DNA from 2 places in the Micromonospora sp. NBC_01392 genome. Region 2 is predicted to be linked to the other one. Evidence: predicted binding sites of a transcription regulator. Region 2 holds the regulator's gene; the other holds the start of a gene.
What was found. Region 2 encodes HrcA, which represses chaperone genes, less so after heat shock. Its sites were predicted from a motif close to GGTTNGCACNCTCNNNNNGAGNGTGCNAACC; they were not measured.
Positions count from the first base shown of each region.

Region 1: the regulator HrcA is predicted to act here: its motif matches at 1,378-1,408, upstream of groL (chaperonin GroEL).

Region 1 is NZ_CP109549.1:6,776,568-6,779,975, forward strand. It holds gene groL (chaperonin GroEL) at 1-1,181, opposite strand, end outside; gene OG767_RS29755 (hypothetical protein) at 1,456-3,117, opposite strand; gene OG767_RS29760 (cold-shock protein) at 3,227-3,408, opposite strand, start outside.
Region 2 is NZ_CP109549.1:5,868,792-5,872,199, reverse strand. It holds gene OG767_RS25390 (DUF4870 domain-containing protein) at 1-670, opposite strand, end outside; gene hrcA (heat-inducible transcriptional repressor HrcA) at 879-1,904, shown strand; gene dnaJ (molecular chaperone DnaJ) at 1,976-3,118, shown strand; gene OG767_RS25375 (16S rRNA (uracil(1498)-N(3))-methyltransferase) at 3,120-3,408, shown strand, end outside.

The DNA.
Region 1 (3,408 bases), 910 kb from region 2:
ATGCGGTGCTTGCGCTCCTTCAGCTCGACCTCGGTGGCCGCGCCGACCTTGATCACCGCAACACCGCCGGCCAGCTTGGCCAGACGCTCCTGCAGCTTCTCCCGGTCGTAGTCGGAGTCGCTCTTGTCGATCTCGGCCCGGATCTGGTTCACCCGGCCCTGGATCTGCTCGGCGTCACCGGCGCCGTCGACCACGGTGGTCTCGTCCTTGGTCACCACGACCTTGCGGGCGCGGCCCAGCATGTCGAGGTTGACGGCGTCCAGCTTGAGGCCGACCTCCTCGCTGATGACCTGGCCACCGGTGAGGATGGCGATGTCGGTCAGCATGGCCTTGCGGCGGTCACCGAAGCCCGGCGCCTTGACGGCGACCGACTTGAAGGTGCCCCGGACCTTGTTGACGACCAGCGTGGCGAGAGCCTCGCCCTCCAGGTCCTCGGCGATGATCAGCAGCGGCTTGCCCGACTGCATGACCTTCTCCAGGATCGGGAGCAGGTCCTTCACCGACGAGATCTTGCTGTTGACGATCAGGATGTACGGGTCGTCGAAGACGGCCTCCATACGCTCCGGGTCGGTCATGAAGTAGGCGGAGATGTAGCCCTTGTCGAAGCGCATGCCCTCGGTGAGCTCAAGCTCCAGGCCGAAGGTGTTGCTCTCCTCGACGGTGATGACGCCTTCCTTGCCCACCTTGTCCATCGCCTCGGCGATGATCTCGCCAACGCTGGGGTCGGCGGCGGAGATGGAGGCGGTGGAGGCGATCTGCTCCTTGGTCTCCACGTCCTTGGCGAGCTTGAGCAGCTCCTCCGAGACGCTGGAGACGGCGGCCTCGATGCCCCGCTTCAGGGCCATCGGGTTGGCACCGGCGGCCACGTTGCGCAGGCCCTCGCGGACCAGAGCCTGGGCCAGGACGGTCGCCGTCGTCGTGCCGTCACCGGCGACGTCGTCGGTCTTCTTCGCGACCTCCTTGACCAGCTCGGCGCCGATCTTCTCGTACGGGTCCTCGAGCTCGATCTCCTTGGCGATGCTCACACCATCGTTGGTGATGGTGGGGGCACCCCACTTCTTCTCGAGCACGACGTTGCGGCCCTTGGGTCCGAGCGTCACCTTCACGGCGTCGGCGAGCTGGTTCATGCCCCGCTCGAGGCCGCGGCGCGCCTCTTCGTCGAACGCGATCATCTTGGCCATACGGCGTTGTCCTCCTGGACACTCACGGGCCACCCGGGATGCCCGGATGGGCCGTCTGGTGTACGCACCTTGGGGACGTCGCCACCTGGCGACGACGACGTCCTCCTCGGTCGGGCCGGACAGCCCGCGACGACCGGCCCCGTTCCGCTCCGGCACCCCTGAGGCACCGACGCGGCCGTGGCCCTACCGCCCCGACCATTGGCACTCACCGTACGCGAGTGCCAATGACTTGTTTAGCACTCTCCCTAGCCGAGTGCAAGCACGACCGCACCGCTCAGCCGAGTTCCGCAGCCAGCCGGGCCGCGTTCACCGGGCCTTCGTGGGCCCGCTGCTCGGCGTACGCGACGACCAGCCCGACGAGCTGCGCGAGATAGGCCGGCGCGGCCAGCGCGGCACCCACCACGGCCAACGTCACCGCGCCGACCGCGGTGCCCGGCCCGGACATCGGATCGGTGCCGAACGCCGCGCCGCTCACCGCACCCACCACGGCGTCCAGCACGGCAGCCGCGACCAGCGCGCACGCCACCAGCGCCACCCGCCCCAGCACCATGCCGAAGCGGTTGTGGAACATCCGCCAGGCCCGTCCGACCGGCTCCTGCCGCTCGAACAGGTAGACCGGCCCGAACAACGCGACCGCGAACCCGGCGTAGATGCCGGGCAGCAGGCAGAGACAGGCGCCGACCGTGATCAGCAGCGAGACGACGATCGTCCAGCCCCAGAGGCCGAGCGCGCGCCGCGCGCCGTACCGGAGCGCCCCACCCAGGCCGGCCGGCTCGCCGGCCGCCTGCCGGGCGACCACCCAGGTGCCCGCACCCCAGCCGAGCGCCTGGAGCGGACCGAAGACCAACGCGGCGAACAGGACCGCGCCGTAGAACACGAACACGTGCTCCAGGTAGCCGTCCGGCAGCACCAGCGCGCCGTCCGGGCCGGTCGCCATCTCGTCGGCGGGAACCAGGAAGAGCGAGAGTACGGAGATCACCGCCGCCGGGACGCCCTGGGTGAGCAGCATGATCGGCAGGAGGTGCCGCCACCCCCGCCGCACCGCGCCGGCGCACCGCGCGAACCATCCCCCGACGCCCGCGTACGGCGGGGTGACCAGCGGGTCCTGCGGATCGAGACCGGGGTACCAACCCCCGGACACCGGGTGCCCCGGATACGTGGCGCCCGGCATCGGCGGCCCGGGGTAGACCGCGCCCGGCATCGGCTGGCCCGGATACGGCACGCCCGGCATCGGCTGGCCCGGATACCCCGCACCCGGCATCGGCTGACCCGGGAACGGCACGCCCGGCATCGGCTGGCCCGGATGCGCCGGCCCGGCGGCGGGCCATGGCCAGCCGGCGGGTGGCGTGGAGCCCGGCGCGGACCAGCCCGGTGGGAGAGCCGGCGCGGCGGGCCAGCCGGGCGGCGGGGTACCGGGCAGGCTCGGCGCCCCCGGGTCGAAGCCCGGCGCGGACCAGCCCGACGGGACGTCCGGTGTGGCGGGCCAACCGGGCGGCGCGGGCTCCGGTGCGGGCCAGCCGGCCGGCGGGGCCGAGTGGGGCCAGCCGGCCGGCGGGGCGGAGTACGGCCGACCGGCGGTGGTCAGGTCGGCCCACGGATCGACGGGCGCCTGACCGGCGGGCACCTGGCCGGCGGGCACCTGGCCGGCGGGCGTCTGACCGGCGGGCGTCTGACCGGCGGGCGTCTGACCGGCGGGCGTCTGACCGGCGGCGGGCAGCTGCGGCCCGGACGACCCGGACTGCTCCGGCACCGGCCCGGCGGGCGGCTGGCCGGCAGCGGGCGGCTGCGGCCCGGACTGGTCCGGCACCGGCCCGGCGGGCAGTTGCGAGCCGGACGGACCCGACTGCTCCGGCACCGGCCCGGCGGGCGGCGTGGGCCGGGCCGGGTCGGCCGGGGGCACCGGCTCGGTGGAACCCGACGGGGGCAGGTCGGACATGGGCCCTCCTCAGCGGCAACGGCTGGAACGGCTCATGATCTTCCACGGTGCGGGGCGGCATCGCAGCCCCGGTCGGGGTGGTTCGGCCGTGGGCGACGGCCGGTAGCGATCAGGCGATGACGCGGACGTGCTCGGCCTGCGGACCCTTCTGGCCCTGGGCGATCTCGAACTCGACCCGCTGGCCGTCGTCCAGAGCCTTGTAGCCGTCCATCTCGATCGCGGAGAAGTGGACGAAGACGTCCTGACCGCCGTCGACGGCGATGAAGCCGTAGCCCTTTTCGGAGTTGAACC
Region 2 (3,408 bases):
TCAGGCTGGCCGACATCGGGTAGCGGTAGAGCTGCCCCTCGTTGGCCTTCACGCCGCCCAGGATGCCGAAGATGATGCCGACGATCATGGCGCCGAAGCCGACCACCAGGCCGATCAGGATGCAGGTGAGGATCCAGCCGACCAGCGCGATGATCGACCAGATGAGCTGGAAGTTCAGCGCGGCGACCGCGTGCGCCCGCACGGTCGGGGACTGGTTGCCCCGGGCCAGCAGCGCCACCAGCGGCGCGATCCAGCCCAGCACGCCGCCGCCGATCAGCATCCCGGCCGCGCCGCCGAAGTGCGCCACCAGGGCCCAGGTCTTGTCGTCGTTGTTGGCGTAGCCGGCCGGCGGGCCGTAGGAGCCGCCGGCGGGGTAGCCGCCGCCCGGCGCGCCGTAGCCCGGGGCGCCACCGCCGGGCGCGCCGTAGCCCGGCGTGTCACCACCGGGTGGGGGATAGCCACCCGGCGGGGGATAGCCACCCGGCGGAGGCTGGCCGCCCGGGGGCGGATAACCGCCGGGCGGGGGATAGCCGCCCCCACCCGGCGCCCCGGACAGTGGTGCGGTGGGGGGCTCGTCGGCCGGCGAGGAGCCGTACGGCGCCGACGGCGGGAACGGGTCGGGCTGGGGGCCGGGGTCCCCCGCTCCGGGAGGGCGAGGAGGTTCAGTCATGGACGTCACGGTAGGTCCCGGGGGCAAGCGGCACCAGGGCTGTTCGGCCCGACGCGCCGCCCGGACACGACGGACCGCACCCGGGGTGCGGCGCTGATCATCGCGCCGACGGGGGTGCCGACGTAGACTGGCACTCGCTACAGTCGAGTGCCAGTCGCCCGGCGGATGCCGCGCGTCGCCCGGCCGAGGTGCGTCAGGAGGTGGGGAGATGGGTCTCGACGACCGCAAGCTCGCCGTGCTGCGCGCCATCGTCGAGGACTACGTGGCCACGCAGGAGCCGGTGGGCAGCAAGGCCCTGGTCGAGCGGCACCAGCTCGGCGTCTCACCGGCGACCGTGCGCAACGACATGGCGGTGCTGGAGGAGGAGGGCTACATCCGGCAGCCGCACACCAGCGCCGGCCGGGTGCCCACCGACCGCGGCTACCGCCTCTTCGTCGACCGGCTCTCCCGGGTCAAGCCGCTCAGCCCGGCCGAGCGTCGGGCGATCGAGCGCTTCCTGGTCGGCGCCGTCGACCTCGACGACGTGGTGCACCGCACGGTCCGGCTGCTGGCCCAGCTCACCCGGCAGGTGGCCGTGGTGCAGTACCCGAGCCTGGCCCGCTCCAAGGTGCGCCACCTGGAGCTGGTGCCGATCTCCACCACCCGGCTGATGGTCGTCATGATCGCCGACACCGGGCGGGTCGAGCAGCGGCTGGTCGAGCTGCCCGCCCCGGTCCCCGCCGAACACGTGACCGACCTGCGCCGGCTGGTCAACGAGAAGCTGGTCGGCAGCCAGCTCGCCGAGACGCCCCCGTTGGTGCAGGCGCTTGTCGAGGAGTCCGCGCCGCACCTGCGCCCGGCCATGACCACGCTCTCCACCGTGCTGCTGGAGACGCTCGTCGAGCGGCACGAGGAACGGATCGCCCTGGCCGGCACCGCCAACCTCACCCGGGGCGGCCTGCTCGACTTCCAGGGCTCGCTGCGCCCCATCCTCGAGGCGCTCGAAGAGGAGGTCGTGCTGCTCAAGCTGATCGGCGAGACCGAGCCGAGCAACACCACCCGGGTGCTCATCGGCGACGAGAACGAGATCGACAATCTCCGGGCCGCGTCGGTGGTCAGCACCGGTTACGGCCCGGGTGCCACGATCGTCGGTGGGCTCGGTGTGCTCGGGCCCACCCGGATGGACTACCCCGGCAATATCGCCATGGTGAGGGCCGTGGCACGCTACGTGGGCGAACTGCTGGCCCAGAACTGACCAGTCAGGGCCGACGGCCGGGAACGGCCGGCGACCGGCGACGCGAGACGAACATGAGGACACCGAACGCAGTGGCCAGGGACTACTACGGCATTCTCGGCGTGAGCCGGGACGCCTCCGACGATGACATCAAGCGTGCCTACCGGAAGTTGGCGCGGCAGTACCACCCGGACGTCAATCCGGACCCGGAGGCACAGGAGAAGTTCAAGGACATCAACGCCGCGTACGAGGTCCTCTCGGACGACCGGAAACGGCAGATCGTCGACCTGGGTGGCGACCCGCTCGCCCCGGGCGGCGGGGGCGCGGGCGCGGGTGGCCCGGGCGGCGCCGGCCCGTTCGTCGGCTTCCAGGACATCATGGACGCGTTCTTCGGCGGCGCGGCGGGCGGCAGCCGGGGTCCCCGGCCGCGTACCCGGCCGGGCGCCGACGCGATCCTGCGGCTGGAGCTGGACCTCAACGAGACCGCGTTCGGCGTCGAGGCGCCGATCACTGTCGACACCGCGGTGCTCTGCACCACCTGCTCCGGCGCCGGCACCGCCGCCGGCACCCACCTGGCCACCTGCGAGGCGTGCGGCGGCCGCGGCGAGGTGCAGTCGGTGCAGCGGACGTTCCTCGGTCAGGTGGTCTCCGCCCGGCCGTGCACCGTCTGCCAGGGCTACGGCACCACGATCCCGCACCCCTGCCCGACCTGCGCCGGTGACGGGCGGGTGCGGACCCGCCGCTCGCTGACCGTCAAGATCCCGGCCGGCGTCGAGGACGGCATGCGGATCCGGCTGGCCCAGCAGGGCGAGGTCGGCCCGGGTGGCGGCACCGCCGGCGACCTCTACGTCGAGATCCACGAGCGGACCCACGACGTCTACTCCCGCAAGGGTGACGACCTGCACTGCCGGGTCACGGTGCCGATGACCGCCGCCGCGCTCGGCACCCGGCTGACCATCAAGACGCTGGACAGCGAGGAGACCGTCGACGTGAAGGCCGGCACCCAGCCGGGCAGCACGCTGCGGCTGCGGGCCCGCGGCGTGCCGCACCTGCGCGGCACCGGCCGGGGTGACCTCTACGTCCACCTGGACGTGCGGACCCCGACCAAGCTCGACGCCGACCAGGAGCGGATGCTGCGCGACTTCGCCAAGACCCGCGGCGAGGAGGTCGCCGAGCTGACCAAGCAGGGCGGCTTCTTCTCCCGGATGCGCGACGCCTTCAACGGGCACCCCTGACGTGTCGGCGCCGCTGTTCCTGGTCGAGGCGCTGCCCACCGGCGACACGGTGACGCTGGACGGCCCGGAGGGCCACCACGCGGCCACCGTGCAGCGGCTGCGCGTCGGCGAGGAGCTGCTGCTCGCCGACGGCCGGGGCGGCACGGCCGCCGCCGTCGTCACCGCCGTCGGCCGGGGCACGCTCGACGCGCGGATCACCTCCCGGGGGTACGCCGATGCGTGCGTCCCCCGGCTGGTGGTGGTGCAGGGGATCGCCAAGGGCGAGCGGGGTGAGCTGGCCGTGCAGGCGA